DNA from 2 places in the Peribacillus sp. Aquil_B1 genome. Region 2 is predicted to be linked to the other one. Evidence: a T-box and tRNA genes for the amino acid it is inferred to sense, from the RefSeq annotation. Region 2 holds a T-box; the other holds one or more tRNA genes.
The links. A T-box is a leader RNA that pairs with one kind of tRNA and senses whether it is charged. The one in region 2 lies ahead of MPH60_RS03675 (valine--tRNA ligase), so its partner is inferred to be a tRNA-Val.
Positions count from the first base shown of each region.

Region 1: it encodes a tRNA-Val, which carries the amino acid that the T-box ahead of MPH60_RS03675 (valine--tRNA ligase) is inferred to sense. The anticodon was not compared.

Region 1 covers NZ_JAKXEE010000002.1:453,790-468,963, reverse strand. The annotation lists gene MPH60_RS15995 (ATP-dependent helicase) at 1-1,972, opposite strand, end outside; gene MPH60_RS15990 (hypothetical protein) at 2,124-2,420, shown strand; gene MPH60_RS15985 (spore coat protein) at 2,476-2,964, opposite strand; gene MPH60_RS15980 (hypothetical protein) at 3,198-3,461, opposite strand; gene MPH60_RS15975 (GNAT family N-acetyltransferase) at 3,621-4,049, opposite strand; gene MPH60_RS15970 (YjcG family protein) at 4,054-4,569, opposite strand; gene MPH60_RS15965 (alpha/beta hydrolase) at 4,651-5,373, opposite strand; gene MPH60_RS15960 (phosphatidylglycerophosphatase A family protein) at 5,566-6,123, shown strand; gene MPH60_RS15955 (hypothetical protein) at 6,142-6,363, opposite strand; tRNA gene MPH60_RS15950 (tRNA-Val) at 6,575-6,646, shown strand; gene MPH60_RS15945 (hypothetical protein) at 7,453-7,869, shown strand; gene MPH60_RS15940 (hypothetical protein) at 8,516-8,737, shown strand; gene MPH60_RS15935 (Ig-like domain-containing protein) at 9,254-11,248, shown strand; gene MPH60_RS15930 (hypothetical protein) at 11,687-12,181, shown strand; gene MPH60_RS15925 (hypothetical protein) at 12,133-12,387, shown strand; gene MPH60_RS15920 (hypothetical protein) at 12,474-12,665, opposite strand; gene MPH60_RS15915 (histidine phosphatase family protein) at 12,956-13,513, shown strand; gene MPH60_RS15910 (patatin-like phospholipase family protein) at 13,701-14,657, opposite strand.
Region 2 covers NZ_JAKXEE010000001.1:736,516-751,689, forward strand. The annotation lists gene hemC (hydroxymethylbilane synthase) at 1-12, shown strand, start outside; gene MPH60_RS03645 (uroporphyrinogen-III synthase) at 12-803, shown strand; gene hemB (porphobilinogen synthase) at 805-1,797, shown strand; gene hemL (glutamate-1-semialdehyde 2,1-aminomutase) at 1,839-3,128, shown strand; gene spoVID (stage VI sporulation protein D) at 3,562-4,992, shown strand; gene ysxE (spore coat protein YsxE) at 5,080-6,150, shown strand; gene MPH60_RS03670 (hypothetical protein) at 6,207-6,398, opposite strand; T-box leader at 6,625-6,854, shown strand; gene MPH60_RS03675 (valine--tRNA ligase) at 6,897-9,548, shown strand; gene MPH60_RS03680 (ATP-grasp domain-containing protein) at 9,605-10,447, opposite strand; gene MPH60_RS03685 (ATP-grasp domain-containing protein) at 10,416-11,357, opposite strand; gene MPH60_RS03690 (bifunctional folylpolyglutamate synthase/dihydrofolate synthase) at 11,456-12,745, shown strand; gene MPH60_RS03695 (prepilin peptidase) at 13,127-13,879, shown strand; gene MPH60_RS03700 (hypothetical protein) at 14,181-15,155, shown strand.

The DNA of each region.
Region 1 (15,174 bases), on a different contig from region 2:
TCATATGATCGACATGTTCAAGGAAGGCGGCGACGGTGGGAAAACGATTTGCCGCCACCTTTAAGTCACGGATGTCATCGGACCCTTTTTCCAGGTTCGCATCATTTCCGCGCTTTTTTACATATTCCTGGTATCCTAAATCTTTTTCGATGATTTCCAAAGCTACGAGTGGCGACATTATTTTTAAAGAGCGTATCAGTCCTGGAATCGTTTTTAATCTTCTTTCCTGAAAAGCATGTCCTGTCTTAACAAAAGCAAATGCATCGATAAAATCACAATCCTGCAATATTGTCATTGCTTTTAATTCCTGTAATATACTTTGCTTTAGGAATAAGGAGGAAAGGACATCAGCTGCTGCCTTGCTGTCATGCGGGAACAAACTCAAACGCATAAAGGCAAGCATGCCGCGAATGACCTTGCGCTGATAAAACGAATCCGCATCCTTTTCAATGACGAATGGCAGGTTGGAAGCGGCCAGCCGTTCAAAAATGGCCCTGGACATCGTGTGTGTCCTGTACAATACTGCAAAATCCCCAGGGTTTGCTCCCTTGGATATTTTCTCTTGGATATCGGATACGATCATCGTTGCTTCCAATTCCTCATCATAAGGATAAAATAAAACAGGGGGATTTCCTGAATCATGCTGTGCCCTCATCTTTTTCTCCATCCGGTTCTGGTTGCGCTTGATCAATCGGTTCGCTGTAGCGACAATTTCATGGGAAGAGCGGTAATTCTCCGTCAGTTTCACAACTTGGGAACGAGGGAAATCATGATTGAAATTCAAAATATACTTCGGATCGCTTCCCCGGAATGAATAGATCGATTGATCATCATCTCCAACTGCACATACATTTTTTGATTCAGCAGAGAGGAGTTTTATCAATTCATATTGAACTTTATTGATATCCTGAAACTCATCCACCAAAAAATAATTAAACCTTTGCTGATATTTCTTTAAAAAATCCGGGTGATTTTTTAAAAATACATAACAGCCTACAAGCATATCATCAAAATCATACTTCCCTGTTTGCTGTTTATATTCTTCATATTTCTTATATAAAAATAAACACGATTTCTCCCAATCGTCCTTAGGTTGGATATCTTCTGGAAAAGCCAATGAGTTTTTCCAAAGCCCAATTTGTTGAAGGGCTTGATCATATGCAAATTCCTTATCATCAAGTTCCAATTCCCTGCCAGCCTGTTTTAATACCTTTTCTTTTTCCCACTCCCACTTCAATAGGAAATCACGCTGCCATTTGGCTGGTTCATGGAAAATCAGGATTTTATAAAAGATGCTATGAAAGGTCCCGCTAACGATTTGAGAAACAAGGGAAGGAGTCATATAAGGATAACCGAGCAGACGCTGCTGCATTTCCTTTGCGGATTTCGCCGTAAATGTTACAAGCATGATGCTTTTAGGATCAATCTTTTTCACTGTAAGCATGTAGGCTGTGCGTACCGTCAATACGCGGGTTTTCCCGCTGCCTGCTCCTGATAGGACGAGAATTGGTCCATCGATTGTCGTTACCGCCTTGAGTTGCTCTGCATCGAGAACAACCCCCGATGAGGATAATTCTTGAAAGTATGGTTCCTCTGATTGTGCCAGGCAGGATGGTTTATCTGAAAATTTCGGATTGCCGGTTATGGGCCGGCTTTTAAGGAAAGGTTCTGTAATGGTTTTCGTTTCCGTAATGGTTCGTGATGTAGGAATCCTAAATCCATTCTGTTCCATATACTCTAATGGCTTTTCCTCACTTATTGGTTCTGAAATTGGCATATCACAGGGTACCTGCGATGGATCACTATGATAAAAATAAGGCGTTTCATGGATTCCAATAAATAATTTCACTGGTTTATGACAAATGATACAAGAAAGCTGATCACGTTTTCCTTTTTCAAACAGTGTCTGCAGCTCACCAGCTGAAACGGTATGTAAATGTACGATTTCATTGCCAGATTTTGCTTGATTCATATAAATGGATACCTCTAATCTATTAAAAATATCGGCAATACTCATCATACCAGAAGATTAGGAAAAAAGAATGCGGAAATCGTGTTTAAATATTGTTTCGGTCGGGTAATTAAATGACAACAGAACTATGTATATATAAGGAGGGAAAACTATGGGTTACATAGCACCTGTCACACAATTTGATTATATTCAATATGCCAACCGGACGGCCGAAGCTGCCAAGAATGTAAGAATTGTTAAAGGGACGACACCCATTCAACCTGTCCGTTTTGATCAGGTGCTGGAAAGGGAGAGGGGAAGCTTTGAAGGATTACATCAAATGAAAGATAATGATCGGGAAAGTACATATGGGGCAGGCACATATAAATATCAAATGGGCATGAGGGTCAGCGAAGATTTAACGGCTGAAATGACAGGAAAAGGCAGGTTTTTTAACGAAGTTGTCTAGTTCTGCCATAAAAAACAAAAGAGGACACGTGAAGTGTCCTTTTTGTGTTGATTCCTTAGAGAATGTCAATTTCTACGATTAGAGCTAACAATAGTTGAAGTAATAATTGGATGTTTAGAGCGATTTGTGCATCAGTCGTTGTAATGTCGATATCACGGCTGTTTTCAACGATTGTTTTTTGGCGCGTGATTTGTTTAACATTAGAAGATTGGATTAATTCTTGAGTGATCTTCTCAGCATTATCAGAATCTGCGATGGAAATGCTTACGATGACCGCAATTGCAGCTTGTAGAGCAGCTTGAAGAGAAAGGGCCGCTTTAACATCCGTTGAAGTGACATTTACATTACAAGAATCTTTAATGTAAATAAGTTCTTCAGAAAGCTGAACTTGATTATTATCCTGTATTGCCTCTTGGCTAATGCGTGTGTCATCGTCGTTACAGAACCCTGACAGTGGATGTCTGGAAGCGGAATCTAGAGCCGACCATGATCTTTCAGAGTCTTCATGTGTGTTACAGTTGCTACGATATACATTTTGGTTCATGTTGTTTTTTCCTCCTTAGGTTTTATTCCCTATTAAAATATGCTTTGATGGGTAATCGGGTTGGACGAATAAATCAGTTAATTCGTCTATTTTTTAATACTTAGAGAAAGTATTAGTGTGTGGGGATGAATAATAAAGAAGCTGGAGCTTTAGGAATGAAATGTAAGTGCTGCTATGTCTCGGTTTACTTATTTCTCGCCAGCAAGTAAGGTTTGATTAGGTGATATGGTGTGTCATTTATCTTTGGAATCCGTGAATTTGTTGTGAATGGAATTTGTAACTGGATTAACATCATGTTCCGTGATGTTCTTTTCTTGGTTTATGATTTTTAGTGATTGCTCTTGTAAATGGCGAATGGTTTCTTTAAGGTTGTTTTTCTCTCTTTCGGTTAGATCGACCTTTTCCTTTTTGAAACCATGTTTTCTCATAGTCCTCGAAACCAGCAGTTCCATCAGTCTTTTTTGAGACTCCTCCAGGTTAAAATCATTGTTACCCATAAAATTTTCCCTCCTTCTTGCTTTCTATATATAGACTATGTATTTTTGCGGAGATTGCCATTGAACGGAAATGGTTTTTTTTATAAAACGATAATTTAAGTTCATGAACAAACAAAAAAAGCTGTCCAATCAGAGAACTGAAAGGACAGCTTTTTTATATCATAAAATGGTTTTCTTCATCGTTTTATGAGGGATGCCAGCATCCATGAATTCGTCGGAAACGATCTCATACCCTAATTTCGAATAAAAAGGGATGGCATGGACCTGGGAATCAAGCTTCAATTGAGATACTTCCTGCTGGATGGCATATTCCTCAATAGCATTCATGATCATGGCACCGGCACCATTCTTACGGCCCGATGATAGTACACAAATGCGCTGGACTTTACCGATGTTGTCGATGACCCTGAAACGGCCGGCACCGATTGGCTGACGCTGATCATCATATAAAACGAAATGTGTAGACTGTTGTTCATATTCATCGATCTCTTCTTCAAGAGGGACGTTTTGTTCTTGGACGAACACTTTTTTTCGAATCATATAAGCATTTTCAAGCTCTTGGCTGTTCTCTGCGATTTTTACAAACACGAAATCATTCAGCTCCTAATCTAAATGTTTCATAAACGGTCCATGCCCCATCTTCAAGTTGATACAGCAAGTGAACTCGTTTCACCTCTTCTTCATGGCTGATGTCAAGCATGCTTAATTGGCCTAAAACATCAGAATGCTCATTATCGGATAAATCTTGGGCGATGGTAATATGCGGGACAAAAGCATGCTCACTTTCACTTTTAATGAAATCCTCATTGTTAAGTGCATCATGCAGCTCTTGAAGCCCTTCGGATAATTCCACTTTGAAATAAATAGTATTGCTTACAGGCTGGAAAGATTTCGTTTTCGTAACGTTCAACGTAAATGGCCTGCACTTACGAGCAATGTCTTTTAATTGATCCGCGATCGTTGAAATTTCCATATCCGTCGCTTCGAACGTTGGTTTAAGCGTCAGGTGCGGTGGTATGAAAGCATATTTCGTATCATACCGTTTGCGATAGGAGTTAGCTAAATCTTGAAGTTTTTTTGAAGGGAAAATTGCAACACCATATTTCATAAATAAAACCTCCTGATAATTTTTTATTGTTGTATTAAAGTTGGACATGTTTTTTCTTGAAACCATCTCAAAAAGAGAGGATTAGAACATTTCCAATAGTGCTCGTTTTAAATCTGCCTGCCAGTATTTCCAGGTATGATTACCTTCAAATTCTTCATAGAAGTAAGGAAATCCTTTTTGATTTATTAATTTATGCAATTCCCTGTTGGGTTCTATGAAGTTTGCCTTCTTGCCATCCGTCGTCGGAACATCTGTTTCCCCAGTCCCGATCACATGGTAAAGTTCAAGAAGATGCGGATCCTCAAAATTACGTACTGCATCCATTACTGCTTCATTGGCAAGTGGCGACTGCATGATGCATTTCCCGAATGTATGCGGATACTTTAGTGCGGCCAATAAAGAAACTGTACCGCCAAGAGAGTCACCTATCAAAGTTCGACCATGTCCCATTTGATAGGTTGGGAATTCATCATCTAAAAACGGGACAAGTTCATGGGCAAGAAAACGTATGTATGCAATGTGCTGTTCCCCGTCCGGATGATATTTGCGCCTGCGGTCAAATCGGTCTTTATAGGGAATGCCGACAATGATGATATTCTCAATCTCATCGTTCCCTAAGAGTTCATCTGCTACCCGACCAATTCGCCCCATTTGAAAATAATCACGGCCATCCTGAGCAATCACAAGCGAATATTTATACAGTGGCGAAAAATTAGCAGGCAAGTAAACAAGCAGTTCCAATTCTTCTGCTAAAGCTTCGCTTTTAAACATGTACTCTTTAATTGTGCCTTTGCGTAAACTCATTCTCCCGCACCTCAATGATCATTAATAATGAAAAACAACTTACTTGATTATTTTAGCATAGCCTTGTGACTTTTTCCCGTGACAAGATTTTAGAATAGAAAATTTTCATTGTATTTTCTAAAAATTTGAATAATAAGGTGCTATAATAAAAGGATATAGAAAAATAATACAATAAAAAAGGTGGCGAATAAAATGGCAGATGTACAGGTACACAGCAGGGAAGTAACGAAAGCGGCTAAACGAACATTATTAGAGCGTGGTGTCAGTGTGGAAGCAATTGCAAAAATCGTTTATGAATTGCAGTTCCCGTACAAAGCTGATCTTAAGCTGGAGGAATGCATCCACAGCGTTGAGCGTGTCCTGTTGAAAAGGGAAATTCAACATGCCATTTTAGTCGGTGTGGAGCTGGATAAACTGGCCGAGCAAAAAAAACTATCAGAACCACTGCAATCGATTGTTGAGTCTGATGAAGGGCTATTCGGAGTGGATGAAACGATTGCCTTTGGTGCAGTACTCGGTTACGGAAGCATTGCTGTCACGACCTTTGGGCATTTGGATAAAAATAAAATAGGCGTCATACACGAACTTGATAAGAAGCAAGAAGGAATCGTTCATACCTTCCTGGATGATATCGTTGCAAGCATTGCCGCGAGTGCCGCCTCAAGGTTAGCTCACCGTCTGAGAGATGAAGAAGAATCGTTAACCGAACAGGAAAAGGACATCCAGGAAGAAGAAGAGTTAATCGGTTGAACCTTGATTAACAATCTTTTAGCCAGACCTGTCAAACCTGGCCTTAATGAGGCGGGCAGAAAGGATGTTGGCCACTTTAAATGTCCGTTTTGTCTGCCTTAGAAAACAGAATGCGTGAATATGGCCTGGATAAATTTCAAGCACCTGAATTTTCCGCTGCGTGATCTTACCTTGTTCGGAGAGATAAATTATCTCCAATGGAGCATTTTCTTCCATATGTTTACGAAGTATATATTTCATTCCCTGTCACTCCTTTGCTGACTTGCTTGCTATCATTATATGCGAACATTTGTTTTATATGCAAGTGAAAAGGGAATGTTCGTTCGCGTTTTGCAGAGCGGGGAAATAAAATAAGAAAAAATTAAAACTTTTTTAATATAATGCGTTGACTTTTTAACAAAAAAACTTATAATAAATTATGTACTTAAGTAACCAGTCAGTCATTACATACGACTTGTTAGCTCAGTGGGAGAGCACTTCCTTGACAGGGAAGGGGTCGTGGGTTCGAATCCCTCACAGGTCATCAACTACCAAAGGCTCAAATTCTTGATACCAAGGATTTGGGTCTTTTTTTGTTTTTAAAGATATAGTTCATTATGTATGATTTACTCAATTGGTGGCGGATAGAGAAGGATTAAAACGTATTACAGGACAATTATTTGTAATAATTAATATTTCAAGGAACCGTGGGTAAAGCCTTTTGCTTATTCAGCTCTCGATGGAGGTTAAAATTTTTGGCTTTTCTTTAAAAGGTACATAATTATATTCTTTGGTAAAACCCACTTTACCATAATGTGTTCGGTTACCTTTACTACCGAATACCATGCACGGGAATACTTCTTGGAAGCTCTGAACATGACGCATGAAGACTATGCAAAATATCGGCAAACGATGAAAGACTCAGAGATAAATTTTCAGCTCACAGTGAGAGTGGTTACAAAGAACCTGTTCCCTTCTTTAATATTGCGCATAATGTAGCACTTCATTACGTTTCTTTGCTCGAAAAGTATAATGCAATGCCTTCATTGAAATGATGGTAGAACAATATCATCAAGAAGAATTACAACCAATGATAGAAAGTTTTAAAGTGAAATAAATAGAAGGAGGAAAGTATGGAAGAGTAATGAAAAGTAAAATTCCTTTCCAATTAGGGTTCTATTAGGGGATTAATCACACTTCTCGTATGATTTACCCTCTATATAGTAAATATTTCCTTAATTTTTAACTGTGTGATTTTAAGATCGCAACAGTTTATGATATTGATAAAGGAAGAATAACTTAATCTACTACTATAATGAAGTCAATCTTTAAAAGGGAAGTGATAGTTAAATGCTTTATATAAGCGATATCGAAAAGATAATTAATAACACATTAAATGAACACAATTTGGATATTATTTATGAATTTGACAATAATCTAAGTGCACCTATGAGTTATAACGTATCCACCAATACTATAAAATTCAATTACCTTCAAGTTAACGGTTATAAAGGGAAAATTAGAATTAAAGAGACAGAGGAAGACTTTGTTAAAATTATTCTTTATCGTATGATTGGTTATTATTTGGATTTTAAGAAAAACAAACATGATTTAAAGATTTTAATGTATGGTCACGAAGAAGAAAAAGAAAAGCTAAAATCTGAAATAGAAACGAATGCTTGGGATTATGGGAGAACATTAATACCTGAACAACTATTGGAGTCATATGATAAAGTTCGTGAATTAGATAAAATGCTAATAAATTAATGTACTCTAGGAAAATGGTGCCCCGACTTTAAACTAAAAGAGCTGTCATAGCGACTCTCTTATTGAGGTAAAGCACCTGTTAATTGAAGAAACCTCATCAGTATTATCAAAACTAAAACACCAAATATTACTGTTCCTAAAATCATATATACATAAGGCTCCTTACGTTTATGAGGTATCAAGTCATTGGGGAATTGAGATTTCAGAATATATGAACCCAAAAACGTGTGCCGAATCGAAAAAGAAGCTAATAGAATTATGTGAAATTATGGACAGTTACCTTGAAAAAGGTGATTTTTTTGAACTGTATAGTTGTTGGGTAGGAGAAGAAGCTGAAAAGCGAGATAGTGAGATAACCCTCCGGATCAATAACTTTGATATTGATGAGATTAAAATTCCCGAAAAAACGTTAGTTAGATTTGAAAAATGAAATTTTCTTCTTCAAACTAACGGGTGCATTGCTTCAATAATGAGGTTGCTGCGGCAACCTTTTTCTCAAGGTATTAACGGGGCAGGTTAGCTAAACAAGCGATGTAGACATCATCTGACTATGTAATGAAAAAGGGATTTTTGACGGTTATGTGAACAGGTAGGAATAGCAACTAGACATAGAGAATACCTATTTATCAAAAAGGGGGCTTCTTTAATGGGAAAAGAAAACTTACTACCTGTAAAATGTTCTTGGTGCAAAAAAGAATTGGGTGCAATAGACTTGGTCATAATCAATGAATCACTTCAGCTTAAGCATATTCAATGCCCGGATAAAGGAGAAAAAGCATCAATTATTGATGTAGGATATTTTAATGCTGTTTCCCGAAAATACCTGACCTGTACTCATGAAAAAGCCCTATTAAGTAGGGGCTTATAAGGGAAATTGTTGAAGTCACATGTAACCTCTCTCACTTGAAGCCCGAATCAATAAAAACAGACAGCAATCTGCTGTCCATTTTCCCTATAAATACAAGAAATTCGGGGAAGCAACAGCAAAAAACAACGTTTATTCCATTAACATTGCTAAACAAAAAGCAGGCACATCCATAGTGGTTTATATGGTTGATCCAGCAGGAAATAAAAGTGGAAGCAAATCAGTCAAAGTTATCGACAAAACAGCACCATCAGTTTCTACAGTCAATAATTGGGTTTAATATTCGGATAGTGTAGGAGCAACAGTTAATAGGATTAACATTCGAGAGTTAATACTTGTGTGAGTATTAACTCTTTTTTGTTCGGTTTTAACTAGAAATCTATTAATGCAACCCTGGTTGTGTCTTCAGTTTCTAGTCTTCATTCTATTTTTTAAATAACATTGGATAAACTATTAATAAAAACTAATTATGGTAAAATATAGCTAGATTGTTAACTAAGTAGAATGGAGAATGGAATAATGAAATCTATCTTTTTAAGGGCGGGATTATTAACATGTTTATTACTTGGTTTGGTCAATGAAGAAACCTCTGCCGCGTCAGAATGGTCTTCCAAATGCACAAAGTTTGGGGTAATTGAGCAAAATGATAATCCGGATTTTCAACATATTAACTGCTTACTGACGAATGCAGCTTTGGATGCAGAAATCCCTCCTGAAGTTGTAAAGGCTGTGGCCTGGAGAGAAAGTTATTGGGTGCAATTCATAACGCCGGGCAAACCTAACATCTCCTCTGATGGCGGAATTGGTATCATGCAGGTTACAGATATACCAGAGGGGTACGACGAGAATGAGAAATTAACGTACAAAGAGAAATTAAAATACGATATCGCCTTCAATATTGAGGAGGGAGTCAAAATCCTCAACGAAAAGTACAATTATCTCGATAAAAATATTCTTCCAAAAATACAAGGTGCAGGAAGACAGGAAATAGAAAATTGGTATTTCCCTATAATGGCGTACAATGGAACAAAATCTATTAACGGTCCTGTTTATCAGAGTAGTGGATTGAAAAATACAAACGCTTATCAAGAAAAAGTCTTTTCTTCTATTGAAAGAGATAGCTTCTTAACAGGAAATCAATTTTTAGCACAATTTCCTTTTAAGAAAGAGCACTTCTCTTACGACACTAACAACAATATTGTTTTTAGGGAAAAGACATATTTACTAAATGACCCATTGCATACTTCTGTTTACTTTGTAAAGGAAGGAGACGATGTAGTTGTAACAGGAGGAAATGGCAGTCTAAGAGACCGACCAGCTACTTCCAATGTCGTAAATAATCTAGCTCCCAAAAATGCTAGATTGACAGTCATAGGATTTACATATACGGATAAAACAGAGAAAGCAGCAAATGCAAATCAATATGTCTGGTTTCATGTTAAAACGAAAGATGGGAAGTCTACTGGTTATATTTCCTCTGCTAACATTAAAAAGCTAGATTCATCTTGGACACCACCTGTAGATAATGCAGCTCCAACAGTACCGAGTGTGAATGAAATAACGGATAGATCAACGAATGTTACAGGGAAAGCCGAAGCAGGGTCCACCCTTTCGGTCAAAGCAGGGACGAAAGGAATAGGAACAGCGAAAGCAAGTACCGCAGGCACATATACGGTTTCCATTCCCAAACAAAAAGCCGGAACAAAAATATCGGTAACAGCAACAGACGCTGCTGGAAATACAAGTCTTGCAAAAGAGATAACGGTTAAAGATGCTACAGCGCCGTCCACTCCAACCGTTAATGCCGTCTATGATCATGCTACTGTTATTGCAGGAAAAGCGGAAACGAATGCAAAAGTATATGCGATGGTGGGAAGCAAGAAAATCGGAGAAACAACAGCGAAAAACAGTGCTTTTTCTATTAAGATTGCTAAGCAAAAAGCCGGTACTACGATTCTTATTTATGCGGTTGATGTAGCTAGAAATAAGAGTGCAAATAAATCGGTTAAAGTAATCGATAAAACGGCTCCATCTACCCCAAGTGTTAGTCCAGTTTATGATAATGCGACGACTATTTCGGGTAAAGCGGAAACGAATGCAAAAGTATATGCGATGGTGGGAACCAAGAAAATAGGGGAAACCACATCAAAAAGCGGTTCGTATACCGTGAAGATTCCGAAGCAAAAAGCCGGAACATCCATTGCCGTTTATGCCAAAGATGCTTCCGGGAATAAAAGCTCCAACAGAATCGTTAAGGTAATCGATAAAACAGCTCCACCTGTCCCAGCCATAAACAAAATAACAAGCAAGACAGTAACCGTGACTGGGAAGAGTGAAAAAGGCGCATCCATATATATCTACAATGGAAGCAAGAAAATCGGACAAGGTGTAGTAGATAGCCGAGGAAATTATAAAGTGAAAATAAAGGCACAAAAGAAGGGATCTATTATAAAGGTATACGCTCAAGATAAATCAGGTAACAAGAGCAAAAGTAAAACAACGAAGGTAAGCTAATTTTAATCAAAGACACTATCAACAACGGTAATACTTCTCTAAGTATTACCGTTTCTTTTTTGTATATTCTATTAAACAATAATGTTGGTACACTAGCCTTAATAGAACTGCTTCAACTTTTAACACAAAAAGAAGATGCTGCTTACAATGCTAATCATTCTTCTGAGAGAGAACAACGTCTATTCCTCCATTTGGTAGACGACTAATTTTTATTATTTCCTTTGCCTAAAAAGCGGGTCCCATAGGTTGTGATCAAATCATATATCGCCATCGATTTACTTTTGAATTTCTTAACCGAATATCGTTTTTCTTGCAATGTTTACGTTAACATTAAATTACTTTCTCTAAACAATCTCCTATATGATTCTTGAAATCTGTACTTCCCACTTTTACTTACCTTTCCTGTTTTCATTGTAAAAACAATGGGCTAAAATTTATATGCCTAAAAAAGATTTCAAGACCATTTTAAAACAGATGGCTAGTCCTGATGAAGAAGGAACTATCACTTATAAAAGCATTGTATTAAAAGACTCTAAAACGATAGAAATGAAAGTGAACAACTCAGATGGTGGAAGCTTTGAGAACACCATGCAATCAGCTATTATGGATGCCTACATACGAGTACTATATAAACACTCTGAGCTCTACGATGATAGAAAAGAACCAACTATCCGTACCGTTGATTTGAGCAATACAGTTATTGCGGAAAACAAGAAACCCATTGAATTCGATGAAGAGAGTGAGGATTCCGAACAAAAACATAAAGAGCTTGGAACCTTCAAACTATGTGAAAAGGTAAATGTAGAAGGTCATATCATTACATTAACAAATGCACATTTACAAAGGAAAGAAACGAATTTGAAGAAACACAGCCCAAAGAAGTATTGGGATTTGATATTGAATACCAAAATGGGACAAAAGAAGAACAAGTAGGTAGCGCTGGAGATTTTGAAGTATATGACAGCAAAGGTGAAAAGATGGAGGTATATGCTCTCGATACATTAACCGAGAGTGTTCAAGCAGGTAAGCATGTTAACGGACCTGCTGCTTTCGGAGTAACTGGTAATGCACCTTATGAAATCTTCTACACAGATTATATTACGGGCAGCAAAGCAAAATGGATTATGGAAGTAAATTAATCGTTTTCCTGTTCATACTTTAAAGTGAAAATTTTAGGCAAAAAGGTACTCACAACAATGTGAGTACCTTTTTGTGTTTCAATCTTCTATATAAATATATCAATGCATTGTTCTACAGTTGTAGCAGTGGCTAATTTTTTCGCTTTTGTAGCCAATACATCTGCCGGTTCTGTATCGAGAATAACACCAAATAAGTTTTCTATTTCATCCAAGCTTTTTTCTAAACGGGTAGAGATGATTGAAATCGCTATTTCTTTGACAAGTCTGTGTTCAGCCATGTTAATACTCACTTGAATCACCCCTTCTAATAAACTTAAATACCTATATTCGCTTATCCAAGTGTTAATTCCTTTCAAGAAAAGAAATATGTCGAAAAATAAATCGACACCATTCGAAAATAATGTGTAAAAAAAAGAGAAGTCTTGTTCAACTAACGGGTGAGTTAGCTGAAGATCAGAGCTGTCTTAAGGCAGCTTTTTCTAATGCAACTATCGGGGCAGGATAGTTCAAGAAGGAAAGCTACAGACAAATATAGAAACTAGTATTTACTACTTATTGGGAGGATCTTATGCTAAAGAAGATTTACATTGTCAGACATTGCGAAGCTCAGGGGCAACCTTCGGAATCTCAATTAACAGAAAAAGGGTCAAAACAAGCGGAATATTTAGTTGATTTCTTCAGTAATACAAAAATTGACCGAATAATATCAAGTCCGTTTTTGCGTGCTATTCAATCAGTGGAACCATTAAGTGAGAAAACAAATATTAAAATAGGGATTGATGACCGCCTCTCAGAACGCAAACTAAGCGCAACGGACTTACCTGATTGGTATGAAAAACTAAAAGCAACATTTAATAATATGGAATTAAAATTTGAAGGAGGAGAGTCAAGTCAAGAAGCGATGAATCGAATTGTAAATGTTGTAGAAGAGGTCATTAAAAGTGGGACTGAAAACACAGTAATCGTCAGTCATGGAAATATAATATCCTTACTATTAAAGAATTATAATCGTAACTTTGATTTTGAGTGTTGGGAAAATCTTAGTAATCCTGACGTTTTTCAAATAAACTTTATTAATAATGAAGTGATCTTGGAACGTATATGGGATGAAGATACATTATTTTAATCAACTAACCTGTGCATTAGCTGAAGATCAGAGCTGTCTTTTAGGCGGTTTTTATGGAACTAACGGGCAGTTTAGATGAAGAAGAACTGAATAAAATAAAAACAGCCAGGTTCTGGCTGTTTTTTATAAAAAATTAAAATTCTTGAAATGAAAACCAAGATTCAATCAGATTTATGGGATGATTTTATTAATTCCAGTTTTTCTCTATAAATTTAACTGCAGGTTGTAAATTTGTTTTGTTAGCAATTGAAATGACAGCTGGAACCACAGAAGGGTCCGTTTTGGAGAAATTAGGGATCCGTGGATTTAACCGAAAAAAACGATTTCCTAGAAGTTGAGAACTGACCATGGATTCATAGTAACCGGATCCACTAGCGACAATCTGAAGAAATGGCAGTAAGGGCTCATTGGGCGATCGGTCCAAAAGAACTCCCCAATTTGGGGGAAGGTTCTTCATATTTTCGGGACGTATGTTTTCTGCACTTACCATCCCCCACCCCTTTGTATCTCTTCTTAATTGAGTCGGCTCTTCACCTGTTCCAATGGATAATACCGCAATTTGATCCAACGGCTGTTTGGCTTTCCCCACTGCAAACGCGATACTGGCGGTACTGGGGTTCGTTGCTACTGTATACCCATCCACGTAGTTCTGATAGGCTCGCTGCGTCGCGGGAGCACCACTGCTCCGTAGTATTACATCACTCGCTTTCTCATTTAAATAGGGAGAGCCAGGAAAGTTGTGGAATAACACAGGAGTCCAACGATTCAGCTCCGGTGAGTATAAATGAAATGCAGGGACAACAATTCGTCTTTTTAAGTCTTTGAGGAGAAGATTTGATGGGAAAAATGTTTGGACCGCTTTAATGAAACCAGAATATGGTAATTGTTGGTTAAAAACAGGTCCACCTGGTCGGGAAACACTGAAAGCCGGCAGGATTTTATCCTTAAAAAACTGGAGTGTCTCCTTCGGTGATCTTCCACTTGCTAACGCAAGGGCCGTGAATGAACCGATTGAATTTCCCGAAAAAACATTGGTTCGACTAATTAATTTAGGGTTTTGCTGAGCCAGTCTGTTCAAAAGCTGTAAACTTAAAGCACCTAAGGTGCCGCCTCCATCAAAGGTCATGATGCGATATTTTGTCAAAGCTGATTTCTCCTTTCTAATCTGGCCACAAGTATCATTCAGTATATGTTTATTTTTCAGGAGCTGGATTATGTAGCTAAACATCCATCGAGTATATAAAAATACTACGACGAGGATAGAGGAGACTACGTTTGAGCGGCAGTACGGGCAAGCCAAACGGGAATTTATTATGCACGTACTTGTTTGTAATGGTTGATGAGAAAGTAAGAAAGTACAACCCAAAAAAACTTGAAAGAAAATAAAAAAGCCATAGCGGTAGGCACGGCTGCCTGTTCCGTCCTCAAACAAGGATATTGTGCAACCTTGTGCACGAAAGGTTATTAAGTATCTTGCGATCCTTCAAGATGAGATCGCTTTTTCCAACAACAGGACTGTGAAGAATTACACGTAAACTAAAGGGTGCGTAGCTGAAGGTCAGGGCTTTCTTTAAGGCGGATTTTTCTTATGGAACGAACGGGGCAGGTTAGTTCAATAAGACGACTGGGATATGAAGTATAATTTAAATAGTCAAATTAAG
Region 2 (15,174 bases):
CTTGATCAGTAATGAATCCCTTTCAACCTCTTAAGGATTATCAGGTATTAATCACCAGAGGGAAAGGACAGGCAGATGGTTTAAAAGAGTCGATCGAAAAAAATGGCGGAACGCCGCTTCTTGTGCCATTGCTTGAGTTCACTCTTCCTGATCATTTGGAAGATGTACAACAGCGGTTAGATGAGTTGCTTTCCTATGATTGGATCATTTTGACCAGTCAAAATGGGGTGGATTTCTTCTTTAAGCTTCTTGGTAACCAGCCTTTAAAGCTTCCGAAAATAGCCGTAATCGGCTCCAAAACAGAGGCGGCCCTGAAACGACATGGATATAAGGCGGATTTCGTTCCAACTCAGTTTGTTGCCGAAGGGTTCGTGGCGGAGTTCAATGCCCTGCTTGATAAAGGGTCCCGTGTGTTGCTGGCAAAAGGAAATCTCGCAAGGGCGGTTATTGCGGAGGCAATCAATGAAGCTGGTGCATCCTGTGATGAAGTGATTATTTATCATACCGTGCTTCCTCGAAGCAGTGAAAAAAAACTGGTGCAGCTTATAAAGAACGATGATATCGACATCATAACCTTTACGAGTTCATCGACGGTCAATCATTTTTTACAGATCATGAAACGCCATGAATTGGATACATACATAGACCGGATCATCATTGCAGCAATCGGGCCGATTGCCGCTAAAACGGCTGAAAAACATGGGCTATCCGTCAATGTCTGTCCAGATGTTTATACAACGGATGCCATGGTTGCGGAGTTAATACGCTTCATTTTGAAAAGAAGTAATAAGGAGGAACTTTAAAATGAAAAACATTCCATTCAATCGTCATCGTCGCTTGCGTGCAAGTGCTGGCATGAGGGCTTTAGTCCGTGAAACACAATTGCATAAAGAGGATTTGATCTATCCGATCTTCGTCATCGACGGAGAAAATGTGAAAAATGAAATCAACTCCATGCCAGGTATCTATCAGCTATCCATGGATAATCTGGGGGCCGAAATGGATGAAGTCGTCAGTCTGGGCATTAAATCAGTCATTTTATTCGGTGTCCCTTTTGATCATGATAAAGACGAACAGGGCACAGGGGCATTTCACCATAACGGACTTGTGCAAGAGGCAACACGTTTTATTAAAAAACAATATCCTGATGTTATTGTCATAGCGGATACCTGCCTGTGTGAATATACAAGCCATGGCCATTGCGGGGTCGTAGAAGGGGAAAAAATCCTCAATGACGCTTCACTTGACCTTCTTGCCAAAACAGCAATCAGCCAAGCAGAGGCCGGCGCCGATATCATTGCACCTTCCAACATGATGGACGGTTTCGTTGCGGCCATCCGTGCGGGTCTGGATGAAGCGGGTTATGAAGATATTCCGATCATGTCCTATGCGGTGAAATATGCTTCGGCTTTTTACGGCCCATTCCGTGATGCCGCAAATGGTGCGCCGCAATTCGGCGACAGGAAAACTTACCAAATGGATCCCGCCAATCGCCTTGAAGCATTCCGTGAAGCTGAATCCGATGTTGAAGAAGGTGCGGACTTCCTGATCGTGAAACCGGCCCTTTCCTACATGGACATCATCAGGGACGTTAAGAATAACTTTAATCTTCCTGTTGTTTCCTATAATGTCAGCGGTGAATATTCAATGGTTAAGGCAGCTGCCCAAAATGGCTGGATTGATGAAAAAGCGATTGTGATGGAAATGCTGACAGGCTTGAAACGTGCAGGTTCCGACTTGATCATTACGTATTTTTCAAAAGAGGTAGCACGCTGGATAAACGAAGATAATCAATGATATAAAAAATATAACCTGTAATGGAAAAAGGGGATTGAATCATGCGGTCATATGAAAAATCGAAAAAAGCGTTTGCCGAAGCAAAAAATTTGATGCCAGGCGGCGTGAACAGCCCGGTGCGTGCCTTCAAATCTGTGGACATGGATCCCATTTTCATGGAGCGCGGAAAAGGCTCAAAAATGTATGATATCGATGGAAATGAATATATCGACTATGTTCTTTCATGGGGACCGCTTATCCTGGGCCACACGAATGACCGTGTCGTGGAATCATTGAAAAAGGTAGCGGAATCAGGTACAAGCTTTGGAACCTCGACGCAGATTGAGAATGAACTGGCCAAGCTGGTCATTGAACGCGTGCCTTCGATTGAAATGATCCGTATGGTATCTTCAGGTACCGAGGCGACGATGAGTGCACTAAGGCTGGCACGAGGCATTACAGGCCGTGATAAAATCCTGAAATTCGAAGGCTCCTATCATGGCCATGGTGATTCCTTGCTGATCAAGGCGGGTTCCGGCGTTGCGACATTAGGTTTACCGGATAGCCCGGGAGTACCGGAAGGCATTGCAAAAAATACGATTACCGTAGCATACAATGATTTAGCTGCAACCAAATACGCATTTGAACAATTTGGCGAAGACATTGCCTGTATCATCGTAGAACCTGTTGCAGGGAACATGGGTGTGGTTCCACCACAACCTGGTTTCCTCGAAGGCTTACGTGAAGTGACGACCCAATACGGGGCTCTATTGATCTTTGACGAAGTTATGACAGGGTTCCGTGTCGGCTATAATTGTGCACAAGGCTATTTTGATATCGTACCTGACCTGACTTGCCTTGGGAAAGTTATTGGCGGCGGCTTGCCTGTTGGAGCTTTCGGAGGCAAGCGGGAATTCATGGAACAAATTGCCCCGAGTGGGACAATCTATCAAGCGGGAACATTGTCGGGTAACCCTCTTGCCATGACGGCCGGCCTTGAAACGCTGAGCCAATTGACTCCCGAATCTTATGATGAGTTCACCAGAAAAGGGGATATGCTCGAAAAAGGTATTGGGGAAGCAGCGGAAAAGTACGGAGTTCCCCATACGTTCAACCGTGCGGGTTCCATGATTGGACTTTTCTTTACGAATGAAGAAGTCGTAAACTATGATACAGCAAAAACATCCGATTTAGAGTTCTTTGCTTCTTACTATAGGGAAATGGCGAATCAAGGCATCTACTTGCCGCCGTCACAGTTTGAAGGTTTATTCCTTTCCACTGCACATAGTGATGAAGATATCGAAAAGACCATTACAGCAGCAGAACAGGCTTTTGCAAAATTAAAAAAATGATGCAGGCTTCATGAACTACCGATATATTGAATAATGATAAATTTGAACTGGCAACCATTTTCCAAAAACTTTTGGAGAAAGGCAGCCAGTTTTTTTGAATTCAATCAGTATGTGGAAGGTCGAATTAAATGTGAAGGCCGGATTAATATGGAGCTAGGTCGAATAAAATGGAGGAATGCCGGATTAATGTAGAGCTAGGTCGAATAAAATGGCGGAAGGTCGAATTAATGGTTTCATTCAAGATTTTCATGCCGATAGTTACAATCACGCATTAATTTTAGCATAAAAAATTTGAATCCCTTCTTTTTAAAAGGTTCAGGAAATATAAGGTCTCGAGTGTGGCATATGAAATTAAGGAATAATCAGCTTTCTTCTTTCATAGATTGATATTGGTATAGGTACCGTTTCCTGAAGCTGAAAGGAGGAGTTGTTTTTGTCGCAAGAAAATGAATCGTATTTACGATTTTCTTTAGAGGAATCCGTTTGGTTCCAGAAGGGACAGGAAGTGGCTGAGCTATATTCCATTTCGCTTGATCCAAATGTGACGATTCAAGAAAGTGATCAATATGTTTTTATACGAGGCTCGTTGGATTTAAGCGGTGAATATAAAGACTCGCAAAATGGTGAAGAAGAGGAGTTTTCGCAGACCTTTTTGCCAAAAGCGGTTCAAAAGGTCGAGCGGCATCTCAATGGACTAAATGAGTTCACACACCGTTTTCCGGTTGACATAACGATTCCGAATAATCGGATTGCCTCATTGGATGAGGTCGATGTCTCGATTCAAAGCTTTGATTATGCCCTGCCAGAGCATAACTGTTTGAAATTGCAGGCGGATCTTTTGATAACCGGAATCTATAATGATTCATATGTGGAAGAACGGTTCGATACGGAGCAGGAAGTTGGGGAAACAGAGGAACAAGAAGAAACGGATGGGGAAAATGAGTCGTATATTCCTTATGCGGCTGCAGTGCCGCCGATCCCGGACTTTCAGCCTGTTTTCCGTGATGAAGAGGAAGAAGAGTTATACGCGCCCTTTTCTGCAGAGTCAAAACGAGTTTCTGAAGCAAATGAAGAAGAAGAAGAGGAACCGATTTATTTAAGCAATCAGCATAGTGCCCCAGTTTTTGAAATGCCCGTTTCACCATATCCTGAAGAGGAGGAATGGGAAACGGAAGTGCATAGGCAGGAAGAAGCTGAAGCTGTAGAGGAAGAAGTTATTGGAGATCCGTCTGACCCAACGGAAAAGGTACCTTCCATGGAAGATGCGAAACTGGAGGTAGAACCAAGCAGGCAGGACCCAGTGGAGACGATAGAGATTCCTAGAGTGACATTGAAAGAAGAAGTAGAAGAAGAAGAAATAGAAGAAGTAGTAGAAGAGCTAAGTCAAGCGATCAATCAACAAAATAGCCCTGTTTCCAGAGAAACCGAGGATGTCATACGGCAGGAGGAAGATGGCGTTGCAGCGGGTCCTATTCTAAATGAACATGTAAAGGTGGAGCAGGAAGAGGAATCCAATTCGTCCTTAAGCGATCTATTCAAAAAGAGGGAAAGACCTGCGCCTCCGGCTAAGGAGGTTAAGAATTTCAAAGGCAGGAAACAAGCCGCGGAACGTGATGATAAAGAAACGGCCGATCATGGTGAGAAGCAGCCTTCCATCATGGATTTATTCGGGCGGAAACAGGAAGAAGAACTGGTAAGGATGAAAGTTTGCATTGTTCAGCAAGGGGAAACGCTTGATGACTTGGCTCAACGATATGATGTTACGGTTCAATCGATACTTTTCAGCAATGAATTGGAGTCTAATCAAAACGTTCATGAAGGGCAAGTCATCTATATACCGAAGGCGGTTGCATATAAGAATTGATCGGGACAGAGAGCAGAGCATATGGTCTGCTCCTGTTTTTTAGGTGCTGGAGAATGTTTAGTTTTTTAGAGAAAGTGAGTGAGTCTCGTGAGGGAAAACGAGAATCAGCAGACTGCCAATCGGAATCGGGACGCGGAAACCGTATTGAAGGAATATGCCATGTATGTACAATATATCGAGGACTTCGGGCGTGTGAAAAAAGTTTACAGTGATCGCGGTACATTTGCCTTGAAATCGATGGTACCGCAGAACGGCATTGATTTTATCAAAAATGTTCAAAAACTGTACCATCGCGGCTATAATCGGATCGTTCCGATTTATCAAACGATGGATCAGCGTTACGCCGTTCTTCATAATGGCCGTTTGTATTACCTGATGCCCTGGCTCAATAATGAGGGGGACGGGGAGCGCGATGAAAAACATAAGCAAATGTTCAGGGAGCTTGCTCGGATGCATACACTTTCCGTTAAGGAAATACAAGTGGATATGGAGGAAAGGGAAGCCCATTATGAGCGGACGCTTGATACATGGAATAACGAAAAAGACTTTATGGATGAGTATATTGTCAGCTGTGAAAAGAAGTGGTATATGTCTCCATTCGAAATGACGGTTTGTTCTTTCTACACTGATATTTCACAGGCGCTGAAGTACTCGATCAAGAAGTTTGAAACCTGGTATGAAAAAACGAAGGATAGTGAAAAGGTTCGAACCGTGGTCACGCACGGAAAGGTTTCTTTGAAGCATTTCGTTTATGATGAGCGGGGGTATGGCTACTTCATCAATTTTGAGAATTCGAATACAGCTCCGCCGCATTTCGATTTACTGCCATTTCTCGTTAAATCGGCCAGGACCTATCCTGTCCAATGCGATGACTGCGTTGACTGGCTATATAACTATTTTCGTTATTTTCCGTTGAAGGAAGAAGAATTGCTGCTCATGCAAAGTTATCTGGCATTCCCTGGATCAGCTTTGGAATTAGTGAAGAGTTATTCCGATGGCAGGGTACATCGTTCAGAGCTGGATAATGTTACTCAACTGCAGCGGCAATTTTGGCTTCTGAAAAATATTGAATATATGGTGATGAAAATCGAAGAAATCGAACAGCAGAAAAAGGCTGCTGCCGAGGCTGCCAAAGAAGAACAATCACCTCCAAGCTAAATATACATGATTGGATCATCTCCAGTCATGTATATTTTTTTGCTGTAAGGGAATAATTAAATCCATTCGAAATATAAAGACATGGCCAGGAAAATAAATGCGATTAGCAGGAGCATATCGAAGAAAGTCGGAAAAATCAGTGTGCGTAATCCTTGGAATACGATAAAGGGGACGATGAACTGCTGGCAGACACCGCGGAATTTCTTCATCCAAGGCGGTAAAGTATAGGGAGTATATCTTCGCTTCATATTATTACCTTCCTTTTTAGGACTTCTTATATTCTATGGGTGGGCAGTGGAAAAGGTGATTAGGCCGTCACATTTACTGTTCTTGGAGGATAAAATAAAGAAAACGACCTTGAATGTATCAAATGGGATGATTCCTGGGAAAGTAAGCGAAAAGATGATTGACTGGAGCCCCATATTTTTTGTACTATATACTATATGCATTCAATCAATTTACATATGAATATAAATCAATGCAAAGACCGGAAATAGTAAGATGATATGCACTTTTCAGAGAGGAAACCAAATTGGTGCGAGGTTTCCAGGCAGCAGCATCCGAAGTCGTCCGCGAGCAGTCTTCGTGAACCTCTTAGTAGCGAAGGCCGGTGAAGAGCCGTTATCCGATTTGAGAGCCGAAAAGTGATTTTTTTCTTTTTCGGAAAAAAGGTGGCACCGCGAACAACTTCCTTCGTCCTTTTGTGATGATGGAAGTTTTTTTATGCCTAAAAAGGAGGAAATGATATGGAAGAGAACCAAATTTCTATGCCGACTAAATATGATCCGCAGACGATAGAGAAAGGCCGCTACAAATGGTGGCTTGATGGAAAGTTTTTTGAAACGACGGGTGACGATAAAAAAGAACCATATACGATTGTCATCCCGCCGCCTAACGTGACAGGTAAGCTTCATCTTGGCCACGCTTGGGATACGACGCTTCAAGATATATTGACACGCATGAAGAGGATGCAAGGCTATGACGTTTTATGGTTGCCGGGCATGGACCATGCCGGTATCGCGACTCAAGCGAAAGTAGAACAGAAACTTCGTGCGGAAGGCGTGAGCCGTTATGACCTTGGACGTGAAAAATTCGTCGAAGAGACATGGAAATGGAAAGAGGAATATGCGAGCCATATCCGTGAACAATGGTCAAAGCTTGGTCTTGGACTTGATTATACACGTGAACGCTTCACTCTTGATGAGGGGCTTTCAAAAGCTGTGCGCGAAGTGTTCGTTTCGCTTTATAACAAGGGCTTAATTTATCGCGGCGAATACATTATCAACTGGGATCCTTCGACGAAAACGGCGTTATCCGATATCGAGGTTATTTACAAAGATGTGCAGGGCGCATTTTACCATATGAAATATCCGTTGGTTGACGGATCGGGTGAAATTGAAATTGCCACCACCCGTCCGGAAACGATGCTTGGTGATACTGCTGTTGCTGTACACCCTGAAGATGACCGTTATAAACACTTGATCGGCAAGATGGTCCGCTTGCCAATTACAGGCCGGGAAATCCCGATTGTCGGTGATGATTATGTCGATATGGAATTCGGTTCAGGCGCGGTCAAAATTACTCCGGCTCATGACCCGAATGATTTCGAAATCGGGAACCGTCACGATTTGGAGCGCATCCTTGTCATGCATGAAGATGGCTCGATGAATGAAAAGGCTGGTAAATATGAAGGCATGGACCGGTTTGAATGCCGTAAACAAATCGTCAAAGACCTTCAGGAAGAAGGAGTACTCTTCAAAATCGAAGATCACCTTCACTCAGTCGGCCATTCAGAGAGAAGCGGTGCCGTTGTTGAACCATATCTTTCGACGCAATGGTTCGTTAAAATGCAGCCGCTGGCTGATGCATCCGTTGAGCTTCAAAAGGGATCCGATGAGGAAAAAGTTCATTTCGTACCTGATCGTTTCGAAAAAACGTACCTGCATTGGATGGAAAATATCCGCGACTGGTGCATTTCCCGTCAGCTTTGGTGGGGTCACCGCATTCCAGCCTGGTACCATAAAGAAACAGGTGAAGTGTATGTAGGCCACGAAGAGCCTGCGGACGCTGAAAACTGGGAACAAGATACGGATGTTCTGGATACATGGTTCAGCTCGGCATTATGGCCGTTCTCGACTATGGGCTGGCCTGACAAGGACAGTGTCGATTTCCAACGCTACTATCCAACCGGGGCACTTGTGACAGGCTATGATATCATTTTCTTCTGGGTATCGCGGATGATTTTCCAAGCTCTTGAGTTCACGGGTGAACGACCATTTGAAGATGTACTGATCCACGGACTCGTTCGTGACGAACAGGGGCGCAAGATGAGTAAATCGCTTGGCAATGGTGTCGATCCGATGGATGTAATCGATCAATACGGTGCCGATTCCCTGCGTTATTTCTTGTCTACTGGCAGCTCGCCAGGACAGGATCTTCGTTACAGCACGGAAAAAGTGGAAGCGGTCTGGAACTTCTCCAATAAGATTTGGAACGCATCCCGTTTTGCTTTGATGAACATGAACGGCATGACTTATGACGAAATCGATTTAAGCGGTGAGAAATCTGTAGCCGATAAATGGATCTTGACGCGCTTGAATGAAACGATTTCCAACGTAACCAGACTTGCGGATCGTTATGAGTTTGGTGAAGTGGGCCGTGTATTATACAACTTCATTTGGGATGACTTCTGTGACTGGTATATTGAAATGGCGAAGCTTCCGCTATATGGCGAAGACGAAGCAGCGAAGAAGACGACGCGCTCGATCTTGGCTTATGTACTGGATAACACGATGAGATTATTACACCCGTTCATGCCTTTCATTACCGAAGAAATCTGGCAGAACCTTCCTCATCAAGGTGAGTCAATCACTGTTGCCGCTTGGCCGGAAGTGAATGAAGGATTGACAGATACAGCTGCAGCCGAGGAAATGAAGCTGCTTGTTGAAATCATCCGCTCCGTCCGTAATATTCGTGCTGAGGTGAACACACCGCTAAGCAAAAAAATCAATTTGATTTTAAAAGCGAAAGATGAGTCAATCTTAGAGACGTTACAGAAAAACAGCAGCTATATCGAGCGTTTCTGTAATCCTGAACAATTGACGATCGGAATCGAAGTCGAAGAACCTGCTCAAGCCATGACAGCTGTCGTAACTGGTGTAGAATTGATCCTGCCGCTTACAGGACTGATCAATATCGACGAAGAAGTGAAACGTCTTGAAAAAGAACTCGACAAACTTAATAAAGAAGTTGAGCGCGTACAGAAAAAATTAGGCAACGAGGGCTTCGTCAAAAAGGCGCCGGCAAGCGTCATCGAAGAAGAACGTGCCAAGGAAAAAGACTATAGCGAAAAACGCGACTCTGTCATCCACAGGATCAGCGAACTGAAACAACTGTAAAAAGTAAAACAAAAGGATGAACCAGCTTTATGCGGTTCATCCTTTTTTGTGCTTCGTTAGGAGGATATTCTTTCTTTTATGAATCTAAGATACTCTGATACGATATTCATATCACTTAGTGCACTCAATGTCCGGCTGCCGACGACATCCTCGATTTCGTTCAGCATGAGGCTGCCATCTTCGGCAAATATGAAATCGATCCCGACCAGGCCAAAATCAAACGACCTCATTACTCTTTCAACAAGGGCTAATTCAGAAGCAGTCAGCTCATATAGAGAAGCCGATCCGCCCAGTGTATAATTTGCCTTGAAACTGGATGCGGATTCCCTAAGTACAGCAGCCTTCACTTCATTTCCAATTACAAATACGCGGATATCTTTACCGAATAACCCGGGTTTTTGGACTATCCAGTTTCCATCATTCAGTTCGGCAAGATCATCGGCATGCTCGATTAAATATACTTGTTTCCCGCCGCGGCCACTCGTTTCCTTAGCAATGAAAGGGAACTCCATGTCATCGGCACTCGGCATCCCGTTACAATATACGGTATCGGCCATTGGAATCCCCAGCGAGGACAAATATTGATGCGTCTTTGCTTTGTCATTCGCGATTTCCGATACGAAGGAGGAGTTAAAGCAAGCAATCCCCAGTTGCTCAAGTTGCCTTGTGAAAAAAGGATCGATGGTCCGGACGATAGCAAAGTCCGGCAATGAAATTGGCTGTGTCCCGTGTTCCACGTACAACTCATTGAAACGATGACCAATCCTAAGGTCTTCCCGAAAGTGAAAGTGTAAATCAAGATCAAGCTTACTTGCTTCGTCAAGCATCCAATCTATGTATCCCTTATTTTTCAAGGCATCCTCACGGTTATAAATCAACCAGCCTGCTTGTTTTTTCATCAGATGCACTTCCTTTTCCTAATTCTCTCAAGATATAATCGAACATGCTATCAGCGATGTTGATGCCTGTACATTCATAAATATTCGGTAAATGCGAATTCGAATTCACTTCGCACAAAAGCGGACCTTCTTCACCGAACAACAAATCGACACCAGCGAAGTCGGCACCCAGAATTTGCGCACATCGGATGGCAAGTTGTGCTTCTTCACTGGTGGGTGAATATGGTGCAGCCTGCCCCCCGGCAGTCATATTAGCTCGGAAGTCTTGCTCCGAATGGCGTTGCATCGCTGCTATGACTTGATTGCCCACGACATTCACGCGAATATCCCGGCCTTTACTGTGCTCGATGAATTCCTGGAGTATAAAAGGTTTGTGGCCAAGATTACGGATCGTCTTTAGTAACTCATCCTCTGTTTCGATCAAATATACTTGTTCCCCAAAAGAACCGTATGCTTCCTTAACGATAAGTGGATACCCAATTTCATTGCCGATTTGTATGAAAGCATCCATATTGACCCTTTCAATCCCTTCGTACGTAAAAGGGGGAAATATTGTTTTCGGCATCGGTATGCCATGCCCGGTCAATGCTTGATGTGTTTTTGCTTTGCTGTCGCAAATATCGATCGCTTTACTGCTGTTATATACGGGGATGCCGAGCAATTCCAAATGGCGGGCCAAATGAATGTCTTTATCCATGAACAGGACAAAATCGGGCAGCTTTTCGAATGCCCCTTTAAGCAGTGGCACTCCTTTTTTGATTACGGGAATGAGGTCTGAATTGCGGATAAGGGTTGCCATGATATCTTTCCTTTCAGCCGCCTCTTTAATGAACAAAGCCAAACTGGAAAACTTATCATGCTGTAAATAGCCATTAACGACAATCCAACAGTGGAAATCTGAAGGTTTCATAGTAAAACACTACCTTTCATCTAGGTTAATCGTTCATATATTGATAAAATAATCTTAACGCATAAGAGCGGTATAAAGAAAGAGGAGGCTCAACGATAATGGTTACAACCATGGAAGAAATCAATCATTTTTTTGAACGGCGCCAAGTTCAATTGGGCATGAATTTTGGTCTATCACGGATGGAAGCATTGTTAACTGAATTAGGTGACCCGCACAAGGCGCTAAAGTATATTCACATTGCAGGATCCAACGGGAAAGGATCAACACTGCAATATATTAAAGAAATCCTGCTTGCCCAAGGCATTCGGGTCGCTTCGTTCACTTCTCCTTATTTAATACGGATGAATGAGCAACTGAAGATAAATGAAGATGAAATTAGTGATAAGGATTTTATCGCTGTCTTCCGGGAGCTTTGGCCGATCATCCAAGAGATGGACAGTAAGGGGAATGGTCCCACTCAGTTCGAAATTTTGACTGCAATGGCATTCTCTTATTTTAGCAAAAAGGAAGCGGATTTGGTTTTGATGGAAACCGGTTTGGGAGGCAGGCTCGATACAACGAATGTCATCCAGCCGTTTCTTTCGATCATTACCTCAATTTCTTTGGAACATACGAGCATCCTGGGTAACACACTTGGGGAAATTGCTTTTGAGAAGGCGGGCATCATTAAAAGCGGGGCGCCGATCATCAGCGGAGTCACAGCCGGGGAACCAGCAAAAGTAATTGAAGAAAAAGCGTCGTCATTAGGCGTACCTTATTACCAATTAGGCAAAGACTTTCATATAGGCAAAATAAAGCAAAGTGAACGAGGGCAAAGTTTCTCCTTTTCGCTTGCAGACAGGTCCATCGAAAATGTGGAAATGCGAATGCTAGGCCGTCATCAAATGGAGAATGCGGCACTGGCCATAGCTGCTGTTACATTAGGAATGGAAAATATCGATGAAGAAAACATCCTTAAAGGAATAGGTGAAGCGAAATGGGATGGCCGCTTTGAAAAAATATCGGATGAGCCGTTAGTGATCATTGATGGTGCACATAATCCTGCCGGCATCGACGTACTGAAGGAAACGCTAAAAGTGCATTACCCCGAATATAAGTATCGTTTCGTATTCAGTTCATTTAAAGATAAAAATTATTCCGAGATGCTTCATGGACTGGAGACGGAAGCAATGGAAATCATCATTACCGAATTCGACCATGAACGGGCGGCGGATGCGAAAACGCTTTATGAAAAGTGCAGTCATCCAAATAAAACGATAAACAGGGATTGGCAGGCTGCAATAACGGAGGGCAGGAGGAAAACAGGGGAAAAAGAGATCCTTGTCATCACAGGGTCGCTTCATTTCCTATCACTTGTAAGGGAGTTCCTAATCAGAGAAGATGCCTAAAGGGATGTGCCTTTACCGGATGAAAATAGAGTTTGTCTACAGTTTTTTAGGGGTTTGTGCAATTGGAACGTGAGGCACTCGCTTTCCGCGGGCGGTCCGGAGTTTGTCTACAGTCTGAAAGGACCTTTTCAAAGGTCCTTTTCTCTTGTTAACAGTGCCGCTTGAAAAGAAAAAACTCTAATAGAGTGATTGATAACAAATCATCAAGTATATTTGTTAAAATATGTTTATATATTGATTTTACATGACTGTTGAATAGTAGGATCTACTTAATGAAAAGACGGGAGGAATGATAATCATGAAGAACCGAAGTGATTATTACATAGAGCAAAAACTAGGGTTTCACAGAAGGGCAATCGAATCCTCATGCACTTTGTATAAATGATGGTAATCCATATCTATCTCTTCGTCTTCGGCTTAATTTTAGGCTCATTCTTTAACGTTGTCGGTTTAAGTGTTCCAGCTGGTCAAGCATTTGCGAATCGTCGCTCCGCCTGCCCTTCTTGCGGGCGTACATTGACATTCATCGAGTTGATGCCGGTTATTTCCTATATCTTGCAAGACGGAAAATGCCGGGGCTGTAAAGCAAGGATTTCCCCCCTTTATCCGATAGTGGAAATGCTGACCGGTGTTTTGTTTGCCTCTGCTCCCATATTCCTTGGCTGGTCGAGCGAACTCTTGGTGGGCTGGACATTGATTTCATTATTTATGATCATCTTCGTGAGTGATGTCGCCTATATGCTCATACCTGATAAAATACTGCTTTTCTTTACGGTGATTTTTATCGTTCTAAGAGTTTCTTTTCCGCTGTTGCCCTGGTGGGATTCAATTGTCGGGGCCGTGGTTGGCTTTAGCCTGCTGTTATTAATTGCAGTCGTGAGCCAAGGGGGCATGGGTGGCGGTGATATCAAGCTATTTGCAGTGATTGGCTTTGTACTGGGACTGAAGATGGTGCTGTTATCGTTTCTTTTTGCGTGCTTTTATGGGGCATTCCTGGGCTTCATCGGATTACTGACCGGAATCCTAAAAAAGAAAACACTTATTCCTTTCGGGCCGTATATCGTTTTTGGGACATTGACTGCTTATTTTTGGGGCGATTCCCTTTTACATTGGTATGTAACTTTTTTAAGATGAGCGTAAAGAACCATCCAAGAGGAATTTGTCAAAAATCACCTGAACGATAGCGCAGTAGGGAACGATCCCCAATTGGCTGCAAGTGAAGCTGGCATGAAAGTGTGATGTAGGTAGCTGGTGAGAGGCGATATTGAATGGTTCGTGAACCAGAAGTACCAGTACCTGTAAGTCTATTTTCGTTACCCATATATGAATAGGGAAATTTGACGAAACCTATTAATGACAAGACGACAAAAGTCTTGTTATTTTTTTTTGCCTCTATGTTAGGATGAAAAAAATGATCTGGAGGGGAGGAAAAAAATTGGGCAAGCCGGAACAAAGCAAGGGTGTAACGATTAAAATAAATGGGGAAGAAAAAGTATTTGCCGATAAAAAGGTTGAAAGTCAAGAGGCGGCGAGTAAGGAGCAGGAACAGGAACACACAGATGAGAGTTTCGAATGGATACTCCCTGAGGATTCAAACGAAAACAAAATCGTATTGGTTCCCTCGCCTCCAAAGAAGAAAATGCCGAAGCTCATCGGTTTTGGTACCAGTTCGCTGAAAAGTTCTGATAAAAGACCGATCAAGACATTCATGATCGCTGTCATTTGTGCTGTTTTTTTTGGATCGATTCTTGGCTTGATCGCCGTTAAAACGATTACCAAGGAAAAAGCCGAAGTATCTTCGGTCGAGACCCCGGTTCCAACCGAAGCCACTGTTGAGGATAAAAAAGCGGCAGTGACTGAACCAGGCAACCAGCTGAAGACATTCCTTGTACAGGGAGGAGTATTCAGCAGCGAGGATGCGGCAAGGCAAATACAAAAGAAAATCATTGAAAAGCAGGTTCCTGCTGAAATTTTCAAATTGGAAGACAGCTATTATCTATTCTTGGGATCGGCAGAGAGTCTAGCTGCAAGTAAGGAGCTGGCCTTATTCTTAAAGTCCTATGATGTGGACGTATATTGGAAGGAAATCAATTTTGAAGCGGCTGGGACAAGCCAGGAAGATGAGAAAACCCTCAACAAGATGAAGGAAGTATATGCTTCGTTGGCAGAAACATCCGCAACCAAGCTTCGCGGAAAGGAAGGGACGGTAAACAAAGAAACACTGGAAAAAAACATGGATGAACTGAAGGCGGGGAAATTATCCCCGGAGTTTGCGAATATGAACGATGACCTGACTGCTGCCGCAAAGTCGATTGATGAATATGAGACTTCCAAAAACGAAGAAAAGCTATTCCAGGCTCAAGAAAGTCTTCTTGATTTTTTATTGAATTTCCAAAACAAATCGAGTTAAGTAAAGAAAAAAGGGGGGC